One region of the Amycolatopsis sp. 3B14 genome, then DNA from elsewhere that is predicted to be linked to it. Evidence: riboswitches for the same ligand, from Rfam matches in the RefSeq annotation. Region 1 holds a riboswitch; the other holds the start of a gene.
What was found. Region 1 has a riboswitch for thiamine pyrophosphate ahead of thiC (phosphomethylpyrimidine synthase ThiC). Riboswitches for the same ligand answer to the same signal wherever they lie in the genome.

Region 1 (7,056 bases):
GGATCACGGACGCGCAGGACATCCAGCGGCAGCTGTTCGCCGAGGTGATCGGTACGCGGCTGGCCATCACGGTGCTGAGGAACGGTGCGATGGTCGACGTGTTCGCGACGCCGAGCGAGCTGGTGAGCTAGAAGGCCGCGGTGGCGAGCACGAGGTCGAACGGCGCGGGCAGGCGGATCTCCTCGCCGAAGGACACCTGCTCCGAGCGGCGGTAGTGCCCGTCGACGGGATCCGAGAACAGGGTGACCGACGGCTTCGGCTCGGCGTACCGGTCGATCAGGAGGTAGAGGGGCACCGGCGCCTAGGCGTAGGCCCAGAGCTTCTCGACGCGATCCGTGCGGGCGTTGCCCTGGGAGACGATCTCCACCACCAGTTCCGCGGCCTCCGCCGGAACGGGCACGTCGTCCGGACGGGACAGCAGTTCGTGGTGCGGAACCACGACCAGGCCGGGCACGTAGAGCCGGCTCGCGCTCCGAATGGAGACGCCGAGCTTCTGCAGGATGGCCCGATCCTCCGGGACCGACCGCACCAAGGTGCGATGGACCGACGCGGCGATCCTGCTGTGCCCGTTGTCGACGGGCGGCGTCAGTGTCACCCCTGCCGGGGTGATCTCCGCCCGCCAGCCCTCGGGCACGTCGAGGTTCTGCCACTCGCGAAGCCGAGTTTCCCAGTTGCCCATCCGCCGCAGCCTAGAAGGGCGTTTCCCGTGGTCAACCGCGGTCCGGCACGTCTGCCCGCGGCCCTCAGGCGAGCTTCAGCAGCAGCTCGCTCAGCTCCACCGGCATCGTGATCATGCAGTCGTGGCCCGTGGGCAGTTCCCAGACCTCCGCGGGCGTTCCGTTGGGCTGCACGGCGGGCACGGGGCGGCGCGAGAAGCCCTCCGGTTTCACCGTGCAGTGGATGTGCGTCCGCGGGATCGCTCGCGTCGCCGGGTTGTCCAGCCGCACCGGTTGCTGCAGGCAGCGCACCGGCTGGTCGGACAGCATCGTGCGCAACCAGGCGACGTCGTCGGGATCGGTGACGCCGAACAGGCCGGCCGGCGGGGGCAGCTCGGGCATCGGCGGAACGCGCCAGCCGCTGTCGGAGGCCAGCGCCAGATCGATCAGCCCCTGGGTGACGGGCAGGACGTCCGCCGCGGATTCGCCGTCCTCCGGGACCATCGCGTCCAGGTACACCAGCCGCGCGACCCGGTCCGGCAGCTCGTTCGCCACCGACGAGATCACCAGCCCGGCGTAGCTGTGCCCGACGAGCACCACGTCGGTGAGGTCCTCCTCGCGGATCAGCCCGGTCACGTCCGCGACGTGCGTGTCGAGGCCGACCTCGGGGCCGGCCAGGTGCGCCGTGTCGCCGTAGCCGGTCAACGTCGGCGCGAGCACGCGGTGCCCGGCCGCCTCCAGCAACGGCCTCACCCGCGTCCAGCACTCCCCGGTGTGCCACGCGCCGTGCACCAGCAGGTAGGTCGTCATTGTTCGCTCCGATCAGAAACGGGACACTGTCCCGGTTAACATACGGGACAGTGTCCCGCTTAGCTAGCACCGGGTGGGAGAATGGGGCCGTGGACGACAGCGCACCCAAGCGGGCCGACGCGCGGCGCAACCAGAAAGCCCTGCTCGACGCGGCGGCCGCGGTCTTCGTCGCGTCCGGGGTGGAGGCGCCGATCCGCGACATCGCGGCCAAGGCGGGCGTCGGGACCGCCACGATCTACCGCCACTTCCCCACGCGGGCGGACCTGATCATCGCCGTCTACCGGCACCAGGTGGAGGCGCTCGCCGAGGCCGGTCCGGCGCTGCTCGCCGCGAGCGCGACCCCGTACGCAGCCCTCGCGGAGTGGCTCGACCGGTTCGTCGACTTCGTGATCACCAAGCAGGGCCTGCCCGCGGTGCTGCAGTCCGACGACCCCTGCTACGACCCCCTGCACTCCTACTTCCTGGAGCGGCTCGTCCCGGTCTGCACGGGACTACTCGAAGCCGCGGCGGCCGAGATCCGCGGCGGCCTCGACGCCTACGAGCTGATGCGCGGCATCGGCGGCCTGTGCGCGGGCGCGAACAGCAAGCACCCCTACGACGCACGCCGCCTGGTCGGCCTCCTCGTCGCCGGGCTGCGCCGGCCGGACTGAAGACCTCCGCCGCGGTGGAGAGCGGACACGGCCAGCCCGCCGAGCACGCCGACCGCGCCCAGCAACGGCAGCGCGCCCAGCGCGACGCCGGCCGACAACGCGCGCCCGCCCAGCCACGCGCCCGCGCTGATGCCCAGGTTGAAGATCGACGTGTAGACCGCGACCGCGAGTGTCGGCGCTCCGGCGGCGGCCACCACCACCCGCGTCTGCAGCCCGGGGACCAGCGCGAACGCCACCGCGCCCAGCGCGAACACGCCCACCACCGCCCCGGCTCGCACCGAAGCGATCACCGCGAAGAGGGCCAGCGCCGCCGCCAGCACCGCGATGAGCACCCGCAGCGAAGCCCACGGCCACCGGTCCGCGAGCCGCCCACCGGCCAGGTTCCCGCACAGCGCGCCCGCGCCGAACACCATGAGCAGCACGACCACCCCGCCGGGCGGGAAGATCCGGCCGAGGATCGGCGACAGGTAGGTGTAGGCCACGAAGAACCCGGTCTCCGCCACCAGCGTCACCGCCAGCAGCACCAGCACCGGCCGTGTCACGAGCGCCCGCAGCTCCGGCCCCAGCCGCGGCGGCTCCGCGGTCCGGGTGGCCGGCACCAGCAGCGCGACCGCCGCCATCGCGGCCAGCGCCACGACCGCCAGCAGCCAGAACGACGTCCGCCACCCGTACGCCTCGCCCACGAGGGTGCCCAGTGGCGCGCCGAGGACGGTCGCGAGGTTCAGTCCGGTCGACACGAAGGCGATAGCCCACCCGCGCTTCGACGGGTGGACCATCGACGCGGCCAGCACGAGCGCGATCGCGAAGAACGTGCTGTGCGTCAGCGCGGTGACCACCCGCGCGGCCAGCAGCACGCCGAACCCGGTCGCACTCGCCGCGAGCGCGTTGCCCGCCGCGAACACCGCGACCAGCCCGAGCAGCGCCGCCTTGCGCGGGACCCGCAGGGTCGCGGCCGTCACGAGCGGACCGCCGATGGTCACCGTCAGCGCGTACCCGGCCACGAGCAGGCCTGCCGAGGGCACCGGCACCCGCAGGTCGGCCGACAACGCGGGGAGCAGTCCGATCACGAGCGTCTCCGCCGTGACGACCACGAAGAGACAGGCGCCGAGCGCGATCAGCGCGGCCGTGGTTCGCATGATCGTCAACCTAGAGGCTGACATCGGTGTGAATCTCCAGCGCGGGTGAGCGGTCTCACCGTCGTGCTCTTGAGGTCTGCCGCGGGACGTGGCATGGTCGGACGGACAACCGAACACGCGGGAGCTCGCGCCTTGGCGGGCTGAGAGGGCGGCTGGTGTCCGTTGGGACCCGGCGCCGCCGACCGCTGAACCTGACCGGGTAATGCCGGCGTAGGGAGTATTTCTAGTGACGACGCTGGAAAACGGCAAGAACGTCGCGCCGACCGTGACCACCGGGCCGATCACTGGGTCCCGGAAGGTCTACCACCACACCGAAAACGGGCTGAAGGTCCCGGCCCGCCGCATCGAACTCAGCAACGGCGACCACTTCGACGTCTACGACACCTCCGGCCCGTACACCGACCCCGACGTCGCGATCGACGTCCACAGTGGACTTGCGCCGCTGCGTGCCGAGTGGATCGCGAACCGGGAGCACAACACGCAGCTGGGCTTCGCGAAGGCCGGCGTGATCACCCGCGAGATGGAGTTCATCGCCGCGCGCGAGCGGGTAACGCCCGAGTTCGTGCGCGACGAGGTGGCCGCGGGCCGCGCGGTCATCCCCGTCAACCGCAACCACCCGGAGAGCGAGCCCGCGATCATCGGGAAGAACTTCCTGGTGAAGGTCAACGCGAACATGGGCAACTCGGCCGTGTGGTCGTCGGTCGAGGAGGAGGTCGACAAGATGGTGTGGGCGACCCGCTGGGGCGCCGACACGATCATGGACCTGTCCACCGGCAAGCGCATCCACGAAACCCGCGAGTGGATCATGCGGAACTCGCCCGTCCCGGTCGGCACCGTGCCGATCTACCAGGCGCTGGAGAAGGTCGACGGCGATCCGGCGAAGCTGTCCTGGGAGGTCTACCGGGACACCGTGATCGAGCAGTGCGAGCAGGGCGTGGACTACATGACCGTGCACGCCGGCGTGCTGCTGCGCTACATCCCGCTGACCGCGAACCGGGTAACCGGCATCGTCTCCCGCGGCGGTTCGATCATGGCCGCGTGGTGCCTGGCGCACCACAAGGAGTCGTTCCTCTACACGCACTTCGAGGAACTCTGCGAGATCCTGCGCGCCTACGACGTGACGTTCTCGCTCGGCGACGGCCTGCGCCCCGGCTCGATCGCGGACGCCAACGACCGCGCCCAGTTCGCGGAGCTGGAGACGCTCGGCGAGCTCACCCACATCGCGCGTGCCCACGACGTCCAGGTGATGATCGAGGGCCCCGGCCACGTGCCGATGCACAAGATCAAGGAGAACGTGGAGCTGGAGGAACGGCTCTGCGGCGAGGCTCCGTTCTACACCCTCGGTCCACTCACGACGGACATCGCGCCGGCCTACGACCACATCACCTCGGCCATCGGCGCGGCGCAGATCGGCTGGTACGGCACGGCGATGCTGTGCTACGTCACGCCGAAGGAGCACCTCGGCCTGCCCAACCGGGACGACGTGAAGGCCGGCGTGATCGCGTACAAGATCGCCGCGCACGCCGCGGATCTCGCCAAGGGCCACCAGTACGCCCAGGACTGGGACGACGAGCTGTCCAAGGCGCGCTTCGAGTTCCGGTGGACCGACCAGTTCAACCTCTCGCTCGACCCGGACACCGCGCGCTCGTTCCACGACGAGACGCTGCCGGCCGAGCCCGCCAAGACGGCGCACTTCTGCTCGATGTGCGGGCCGAAGTTCTGCTCCATGCGGATCACGCAGGACGTCCGCAAGTACGCCGAGGAGCACGGGCTGTCCACTGTGGATGCGATCGAGGCCGGGATGCAGGAGAAGTCGGCCGAGTTCGCCGAGAACGGCAAGCAGGTCTACCTCCCGGTGGTCCAGCCGTAATGAGCGTCACCCCGAAGACCGCGCTGACCATCGCCGGGAGCGATTCCGGCGGTGGGGCGGGGATCCAGGCCGACCTGCGGACGTTCTTCGCCTGCGGGGTGCACGGGATGACCGCGATCACCGCGGTCACCGTGCAGAACTCCGTCGGCGTGCAGGGCTTCACCGAGATCCCGCCGGACGTGGTGTCGGCGCAGATCAAGGCCGTGGCCGGGGACATGGGCGTGGACGCGGCCAAGACCGGCATGCTGGCGACGGCGGAGATCATCACCGCCGTCGCCAAGACGCTCGACGAGGTCCACATCGGACGCAACGCGGACGTGCCGTTCGTGGTGGACCCGGTGGCGGCGTCGATGCACGGGGACGCCCTGCTGCGTGAGGAGGCGCTGGAAGCCATCCGCACGGAGCTGTTCCCGCGCGCGACGCTGGTGACCCCGAACCTGGACGAGGTCCGGCTGCTCACCGGCGTCGAGGTCACCGACAGGGCCAGCCAGCGCGACGCGGCGCGGGCGCTGCTTGCTCTGGGTCCGATGTGGGTGCTGGTCAAGGGCGGGCACCTCTACGACGACCCGGAGTGCGTCGACCTCCTGTCCGACGGCGTGCAGTTCATCGAGCTGTCCGCGCGGCGGATCGACACGCCGCACACGCACGGCGGCGGCGACACGCTGGCCTCGTCGATCACCGCGTTCCTCGCCAAGGGGCTCGGGGTGCCGGACGCGGTGGACGAGGGCAAGCGGTTCATCGAGCGGTGCGTCGCCGAGGCGTACCCGCTCGGCGAGGGCGTCGGGCCGGTGTCCCCGTTCTGGCGGCTCGCTTGATCGGCGGGTTTGCGACACTGGGGGCATGAGCCAGAACGCGAGTCCGCCTGCCGCCCTGACCATCGCCGGATCCGACTCCGGTGGTGCCGCGGGGTTGCAGGCGGACCTGCGCACGTTCCTGACCTGCGGGGTGCACGGCCTGGTCGCGGTCACGGCAGTGACCGTGCAGAACACGCTCGGCGTGCACGACCGGTCCGACATCCCGGCGCGGATCGTGGCCGGGCAGATCGAGGCGGTCGCCGCGGACATGGGCATGCAGGCGGCGAAGACCGGGATGCTGGCCTCCGCCGAGATCATCGAGGCGGTCGCGGAGGCGTGCGACCGGGCGGAGATCGGGCGGGACTCGAAGGTGCCGTTCGTGGTCGACCCGGTGGCCGCGTCGATGCACGGGCACCCGCTGTTCGACGCGGCCGGGCTGGCCGCGCTGCGGGACCTGCTGCTGCCGCGGGCCGCGGTGATCACGCCCAACCTGGACGAGGTGCGCCTGCTGACCGGGATCGAGGTGACCGACCGCGCGGGCATGCACGACGCGGCGGTGGCGCTGAAGGAGCTCGGGCCGAAGTACGTGCTGGTGAAGAGCGGGCACCTGACCAGTGACCCGGAGTGCGTGGACCTGCTCTACGACGGCCGCACGTTCGTCGAACTGCCCGGGCCGCGGTTCTCCACGCCGCACACGCACGGCGCGGGGGACGCGATGGCGTCGGCGCTGACGGCGGGCCTCGCGCGGGGCATGCCGGTGCCGGAGGCCGCGCGGTTCGGGAAGTGGTTCGTCAGCAACGCGGTCGCGAACTCCTACCCGATGGGCGCGAAGGTCGGCCCGGTGTCCGCCTTCTGGCGGCTGGCGCCGGAGGATCGCTGACTCGCGGGCCACGCCACGGGCCGCCGGGCACGGTCAGGCCCGCGGTTCCGCGCTCCGGCGCGCGAGTTCCGCACTCCCAGGCGCGAGTACGCACTCCGAGGCGGGAATTCAACCCGCCCGGGGCATGAGCGGCGCCTCCTCGCCAAATCCCGGGCGTGGTCAGCTCTCGTCGCCGGCCAGCAGTGCTTCCAGCGCCGGCAGCGCCTGCCCCAGCGCGGCCTGGTGCTCCGGCGACAGGCGGTCGATCCGCTTCTGCAGTT
Region 2 (7,056 bases), on a different contig from region 1:
CGCGCCGAACTCGCCGAGCGCGACGACGTAGCCGAACCCGGCCGCGGCGACGACGGCGCGGGAGGCCAGCGGCACGTCGATCTCGCGCCACACCCGCGCCGGGCTCGCACCGAGGGTGGCCGCGGCCTGGCGCAGGCGGTCGTCGATCGACCGCACCACGGGCAGCACCGTGCGGATCACCAGCGGGATCACCACCAGCGCCTGCGCGAGCGGCACCAGCAGCGGCGACCGGCGCAGGTCGCCGGGCAGCGCGTCGAGCGTGATGAGGTAGCCGAACCCGACGGTCACCGCGGACACGCCGAGCGGCAGCATCAGCGCGGCGTCCATCGACTCACCGACCCCGCGCGCGAGCCGTCCCGGCGACCGGCGCAGCGCGACCAGCAGGACCGACGCCGACACACCGATGACCATCGCCAGCACCGTCGCGTCGGTGGCGGTGCGCAGCGAGTTCAGCGCCGCGTCCCAGCCGGAGACCTGGAGCGTGCCGTCGTTTCCGGTGCCGGACAGCGCCCGGTAGCCGGCCAGGCTCCAGCCGTCCACGGTGGACACCGAGCGCAGCAGCAACGCGACGATCGGCGTCAGCAGCAGGCCGAGCACGACGACCGCGGCGCCGACCACGGCCCACTCGCCGCCGACCGGGCGGCGCGCGGTCTCCCGCCGCGACCGCAGCCGCAGCGCGCTCTCCCGGCGGCGGCGGGCGGCCGCGCCGAGCAGCAGCGCGCCCAGGACGGCGGCGATCTGCACCAGCGACAGCGCCGCCGCGCCGGTCAGGTCGAGCAGGTTCTCGGTGCGCAGGTAGATCTCGGTCTCCAGCGTCCGGTACCGCGCGCCGCCGAGGATCAGCACCACGCCGAAACTGGTGGCGCAGAACAGGAACACGACGGCGGCCGCGGACGTGATCGCCGGCATCAGCGCGGGCAGCGTCACCGAGCGGAACGCGCGCCAGCGGGAGGCGCCCAGCGCGCGGGCGGCGTCCTCGGCCCGCGAGTCCAGCAACGCCCACAGCCCGGCGACCGTGCGGCCGACGACGGCGACGTTGAAGAACGCGTTGGCCAGCACGATGGACAGCCAGCCGCCGTCGGGCCACAGCGCCCGGAACGCCAGGCCCACCACCACGGTGGGCAGCACGAACGGGACGAGCACCAGCGTCCGGACGACCGCCACCCCGGGCAGCCGCACGCGCGCCAGCAGGAACGCGACCGGCAACCCGGCGACCACCGCGATCAGGGTCGAACCGGCGGCCTGCGCGACCGTGAACCACGCCAGCCGCCACGTCTCGCCCTCGGCCAGCGCGGCGAGCACCCCGCCGTCGGCGAAGCCCAGCCGCAGGATCGCGACGACCGGCCAGGCGAAGAAGACGACCAGGAACCCGAGCGGCAGCACAGCCAGTGCCGCCAGCCCGAGCCCGGCACGGCTCACTGGCCGAGCAAGGAGCGCCACTGCTCGATCCACCGCTCACGCCCGGCCTGCACCGTCTCAGCGGGCAGGCTCGCCGGGTTCGGCGGCAGCGGGGCGGCCGTCGTCCACGCGGCGGGCAACGCGACGCCCTCCCGCGCCGGGTAGACGTACATGTTCTCCGCCACCGTCGCCTGGAACTGCTGGGACAGCAGGAAGTCGATCACCTTCTGGGCCTTGTCCGCGTTCGGCGACCCGGCCAGCACGCCGGCGTACTCGACCTGACGGAAGCAGGTGTCCAGCAGCGCCTTCGTGCGCGGCTTGCCGTCCTCGCCGATCTCCGCCGCGGGCGAGGACGCGTAGGACACCACGATCGGCCGCGGCCCCTTGCCGGAGGAGCCGGAGAAGTCCTGGCCGTAGGCCTCCTCCCAGCCGGCGACGGCACGCATGCCGTTGTCCTTCAGCCGGGTCCAGTAGCCCTGCCAGTTCTGCTCGCCGTAGCGGGCGATGGTGCCGAGCAGGAACGCCAGGCCGGGCGAGCTGGTGGCCGGGTTCTCCACGACCAGCAGGTCCTTGTACTCCGGCTTGACCAGGTCGTCGTAGGTCGCGGGCTCCGGGATGCCGCGCTCGGCGAACCAGGTGCTGTCGACGTTGACGCAGACGTCGCCCACGTCGACGGCCGACAGGCGGTGCTCGGAGTCCACGGCGTAGCGCTGCGGGCCGCGGTCGGCCTCGGGGCTGGTGTAGGGCGCGAAGACGCCTTCGGTGAGCGCGCGCGACGCGAAGGTCGAGTCGACGCCGAAGGCCGCGTCGCCGATCGGGTTGGCCTTCGTGAGGACCAGGGTGTTGGTGAGCGCGCCCGCGTCACCCTTCTTCACGACGTTGATCGTGATGCCGGTCTGCTGCTGGAAGGCGTCGAGCACCTGCTGCGGAGCGGCGAACGAGTCGTGGGTGACGAGCGTGACCGTGGCCGGGCCGTTGTCCGCGTCGTTGCCGGCCAGCGTGCAGCCCGCGGTCAGGGCGGCGACAAGGCCGACCAGGACGCCCGTGCGGAATCTCATGACCACTCCTCGCTCGTTCCGGCGAGAAAGGTCGGGGCCCTCCCTGCGCCGGCATGATCCGGATCAGGTGCGAACGGTCGCGGGCGAACCCGCCTCTCAGCCCGGTGGACCCGGACTCCCGTGGCAACCGTGCAGCGTACTCGCCGCCGTACCACCATGGAGCACATGGCGGAACTACTGAGCGAAACCGAGATCTCCGAGGCCCTCAACAAGCTGCCGTACTGGCAGCGCGCGGGCGACGCGCTGGAGCGCACGGCCGAACTCGCCGACTTTCCGCAGGCCATCGCGGTGGTCAACCGCGTCGCCGAGATCGCCGAGGGCGTGAACCACCACCCGGACATGGACATCCGGTGGCGCACCGTGACGTTCCGGTGCAGCACCCATTCGGCGGGCGGCATCACCGCGAAGGACGTGTCGCTCGCCGAACAGATCGACAGCACGATCGACGCGCTGTGATCTAGGCCGGACCGGCAACTTCGCGGCCGGTCCCGTGCGTTGCCCCTGGTGGAGGGAACGCACCATGAGGAAGGTTGTCACGCGACTGGCCGCCGTGGGAGCCGCCGTCGCCTTGTTGCTGGGAGTGCTCGCCGGGACCGCTTCGGCGGTCACGTCCGCCGCCGTCGAACCGCCGAGCGAGACGCGGGCGGTGGTGGTCGGGACGCTGGCGTTCGGGTTGATGATCGCCGCGGCGGGTGCCGTGTTCTGGTACACGGCGCGACATCGGGGACCGCAGGAGTGATTTCGGTCACGTCGGCCGCCGGGTTGTAACGACGGGGGCGTCGCGGGCGCTGTCACGCGCGGAAGTCCCTGCTCACCCCGAGGTTCGCCGCCATGAACAGCACGCCCGCCCTGTCGCCCGTCCAGCGCGCCTGGGTCACCGGCCTGGCCACCGCCATCACTCTGCTCGCCGTTCTCGTGCTCGCCGCGCTGGGCTGAGTCCCAGCAGGTCAGCGGCCCGCCGGTGCCCCGGCGGGCCTTTTTCATGCGCTGTTGATCTGTGTCCATGACCACTCGTTGGTGACATTTCCGTGTCCTATTCGTAATGTCACGGGCGGCCATCCCCCGAACGGCCGAAAAGTCCCCTCCCCGAAAATGGTGATCTTCCGAATGGTGGGTCGACATAGATCCAAAGCGAAATCGCTGAAAGTCCCCCTGGCGATCGGCCTGGCCGCGGCGTTCGTGCTGGGCTTCGCGGTCTGGCTGACCGGTAACTTCAGCAGGCAGGACACGGCCAGCATGGCGGCGCAGATGAAGCCGCTGCCGACGACCTCGGCCCCGACGAGCACGTCGAGCAGCACGACCACCCCGCCGCCGCCTCCCCCGCCGTCGACGACCACGCCGTCCGTGGCGCCCCCGCCGTCGACCACTTCGAAGTCGACGCCGAAGTCCACGACGACGACCCCGAAGACGACGACCAAGGCGGCGAACGCCTGCTCGTCGGTGCTCGAGGGCACGTTGCCCCATGTGGCGAAGGTGGGCAACCACATCGCCGCGAAGTTCGGCGTGGACGAGATCGGCGGCCGAGCGGGCCGCTCCGGCACGAGCGACCACCCCAGCGGCCTGGCGCTGGACTTCATGGTGGACACGTCCACGGGCAACGCCATCGCGGATTACGTGCTGGCCAACCAGTCCGAGTTCAACGTCAAGTACGTGATCTGGAGGCAGCGCTACAACGACGGCAGCGGCTGGTCGACCATGGAAGACCGCGGCGACGCCACGGCCAACCACTACGACCACGTGCACGTGTCGTTCGAGTCGAGCGGCACGGTGAACGTGACCTGCTGATCGGCGCGGCGTGCGGGCACTGCCCGTGCGCCCGGTCGGTTCACGGAGAACGCCCAGGCTTCCCCCGCCTGGGCGTTCTCCGTGTTCCCAATGTCGCCCAGCCGCCAGGGGCTGCGCTGTCCCCCGAGCAGATCCCGCGCCGCCTCTGCACGACTCGCAACACCCGGCACCCGGCACGGGGGCTACGCGCTCCCCGCCCGCCCGGCACCCGGCATGCGGCACGCGGCACCCGGCACCCGGCACCCGGCGCCCGGCACGCGGCACGCGGCACCCGGCACCCGGCACCCGGCACCCGGCACCCGGCGCCCGGCACGCGGCACGCGGCACGCGGCACGCGGCACGCGGCACGCGGCACGCGGCACGCGGCACGCGGCACGCGGCACGCGGGCTACGCTCCCCGCCCGCCCGGCACCCCCACCGCCGCGGCAGGCAGCCTCGCCCTTCCCGCGCCACCGCACCAAGGCCCCGTGCCCGCAACCCGCGCCCCATATCCCCACTCGCGCGAGACCCCTGGGGTTGGGGCACCACCCCGCACCCGGGACCAGCGAACGGGCCACCAGCCGCCCGAACCCCCACGGCCCCCGTGCCACCCCACCTCCCGCGCCCGGAATCGCCATTCACGCCATGAGCTCGCGCTCCGTGGATCGAGGGCTACTTTCGGTCACGTGGTTCCCGCGCCTCGAACGTCCTGGGCCCTGTCCCGCTGGTGGCACGGGCTCATCGCGCTCGTCGTGATCGCCTCGCTCGCCGTCCCGCTGACGCTGATCTTCACCGGCGGCGCGGACGCGAACTCGGCCAGACCGGGGAAGCCTCAGCCTTGGCGTCCGCCTGTGGCGGCTCTTCAGCTACTTCACCGTCGAGAGCGACATGGTCGTGCTCGCCGCTGCTCCGGTGCCGGTGTGGCGCCCCACTTTGGACGGCCCGGTCTGGCGCGTGGCGCGGCTGGACGCGCTCCTGGGGATCCTCATCACCGGGCTGGTGTTCGCGATCGTGCTGGCGCCCCAGGTGCACCTCACCCGGAGCCACCATGTCCGCGACCATCGGCTTCCACTACATCTCCCCGTGGGCGACGATCGCTGCGTGGCTGCTGTTCGGGCCGCGCGCGCGGATCTCGTGGTCGACGGTCGCGGCGCCTTCACCGACTGGTACCCGTACCCGTTCCTGGACGTGACCGAACTGGGCCCTGGCGCAGCCATCCACAACGCGGGGCTCGTCGTGGTGCTCGCCCTGGCGTTCGCGACGCTGTTCAAACTCGCCGACGCCCGGATGCCTGCCTCCTGAGCAACGAACCCACCCGCATGTCAACGCGCGATCCCGCATAGCCATCAGCGCCGCAGGCCGGCTCAGACGTTGAAGCGGAACTCCACCACGTCGCCGTCGGCCATGATGTAGTCCTTGCCTTCCATCCGGACCTTGCCCGCGGAGCGCGCGGCGGCCATCGAGCCGGCTTCCACGAGGTCGTCGAAGGACACGACCTCCGCCTTGATGAAGCCCCGCTCGAAGTCCGTGTGGATGACGCCCGCGGCCTGGGGCGCGGTGGCGCCCTGCGGGATCGTCCACGCGCGGGACTCCTTCGGGCCCGCCGTGAGGTAGGTCTGCAGGCCCAGCGTGTGGAACCCGGCGCGGGCCAGCGCGTGCAGGCCGGGCTCGGTCTGGCCGACCGACTCCAACAGCTCGCGCACCGACTCCTCGTCGTCGAGTTCGAGCAGCTCGGCCTCGACCTTCGCGTCCAGGAACACGGCGTCGGCGGGGGCGACCAGCTTCGTCAGCTCCTCGCGCTTCGCCTGGTCGGTCAGCACGCCCTCGTCGGCGTTGAAGACGTACAGGAACGGCTTCAGGGTGAGCAGGCTCAGCTCACGCAGCAGCGCGGTGTCGACCTCCTTCTGAGCGGAGAACAAAGTCCGTCCGCTGTCGAGGATGTCCTTCGCCTTCTGCGCGGCCTCCAGCGCGGGCCGGTTCTCCTTCTTCGTCCGGGCTTCCTTCTCCAGCCGCGGCAGCGCCTTCTCCAGCGTCTGCAGGTCGGCGAGGATCAGCTCGGTGTTGATCGTCTCGATGTCCGACGACGGGTCCACCCGGCCGTCGACGTGCACCACGTCCGGGTCGTCGAACACGCGGATGACCTGGCAGATCGCGTTGGCCTCACGGATGTTCGCTAGGAACTTGTTGCCGAGCCCGGCACCCTCGGACGCGCCCTTGACAATGCCTGCGATGTCCACAAAGGACACCGTGGCCGGCACGGTGCGGGCGGAGCTGAACATCTCGGCGAGCTTGTCCAGACGCTCGTCGGGCAGCGGCACGACGCCGACGTTCGGCTCGATCGTGGCGAACGGGTAGTTCGCGGCGAGCACGTCGTTGCGGGTCAGCGCGTTGAACAGGGTCGACTTGCCGACGTTGGGCAGGCCGACGATACCGAGGGTCAGACTCACGGCCCGAAGTCTACGGGGCGGGCCCACCACCCGGCCCGGCCGCCCGTTCACGGCCATGTCGGAATTCCGCCAGTCAGGTGCCTGACCTGCTGGCAGGATCGAACCCATGACAGCCATCGCCGCACCGGCCGAGCAGGCACTCTGGCGCGACAACGAGCGGTGCTACCGCGCCGTCGCCTCGCGCGACGCCCGCTTCGACGGCCAGTTCATCACGGCCGTGCGCACCACCGGCATCTACTGCCGGCCGTCCTGCCCGGCGCTCACCCCGCGGCAGGAGAACGTGCGGTTCTACCCGACCGCCGCCGCGGCGCAAGCCGCCGGATTCCGCGCCTGCCGCCGCTGCCTGCCGGATGCCGTGCCCGGCTCACCGGAGTGGAACGTGCGCGCCG

Region 2: linked by a shared signal. The riboswitch ahead of ACCP09_RS17930 (thiamine ABC transporter substrate-binding protein) and the one ahead of thiC (phosphomethylpyrimidine synthase ThiC) in region 1 are both predicted to bind thiamine pyrophosphate.

The regions. Positions count from the first base shown of each region.
Region 1 covers NZ_JBHZEN010000048.1:85,423-92,478, reverse strand. Annotated here, with positions in the region: gene ACCP09_RS26170 (S1C family serine protease) at 1-131, shown strand, start outside; gene ACCP09_RS26165 (hypothetical protein) at 128-295, opposite strand; gene ACCP09_RS26160 (Uma2 family endonuclease) at 302-679, opposite strand; gene ACCP09_RS26155 (alpha/beta fold hydrolase) at 744-1,466, opposite strand; gene ACCP09_RS26150 (TetR/AcrR family transcriptional regulator) at 1,556-2,116, shown strand; gene ACCP09_RS26145 (MFS transporter) at 2,059-3,252, opposite strand; TPP riboswitch at 3,360-3,486, shown strand; gene thiC (phosphomethylpyrimidine synthase ThiC) at 3,479-5,122, shown strand; gene thiD (bifunctional hydroxymethylpyrimidine kinase/phosphomethylpyrimidine kinase) at 5,122-5,937, shown strand; gene thiD (bifunctional hydroxymethylpyrimidine kinase/phosphomethylpyrimidine kinase) at 5,963-6,796, shown strand; gene ACCP09_RS26125 (MarR family winged helix-turn-helix transcriptional regulator) at 6,956-7,056, opposite strand, start outside.
Region 2 covers NZ_JBHZEN010000028.1:125,305-132,360, reverse strand. Annotated here, with positions in the region: gene ACCP09_RS17935 (ABC transporter permease) at 1-1,419, opposite strand, end outside; gene ACCP09_RS17930 (thiamine ABC transporter substrate-binding protein) at 1,416-2,456, opposite strand; TPP riboswitch at 2,479-2,588, opposite strand; gene ACCP09_RS17925 (4a-hydroxytetrahydrobiopterin dehydratase) at 2,622-2,912, shown strand; gene ACCP09_RS17920 (hypothetical protein) at 2,977-3,195, shown strand; gene ACCP09_RS17915 (hypothetical protein) at 3,549-4,241, shown strand; gene ACCP09_RS17910 (hypothetical protein) at 5,109-5,522, shown strand; gene ychF (redox-regulated ATPase YchF) at 5,585-6,667, opposite strand; gene ACCP09_RS17900 (AlkA N-terminal domain-containing protein) at 6,774-7,056, shown strand, end outside.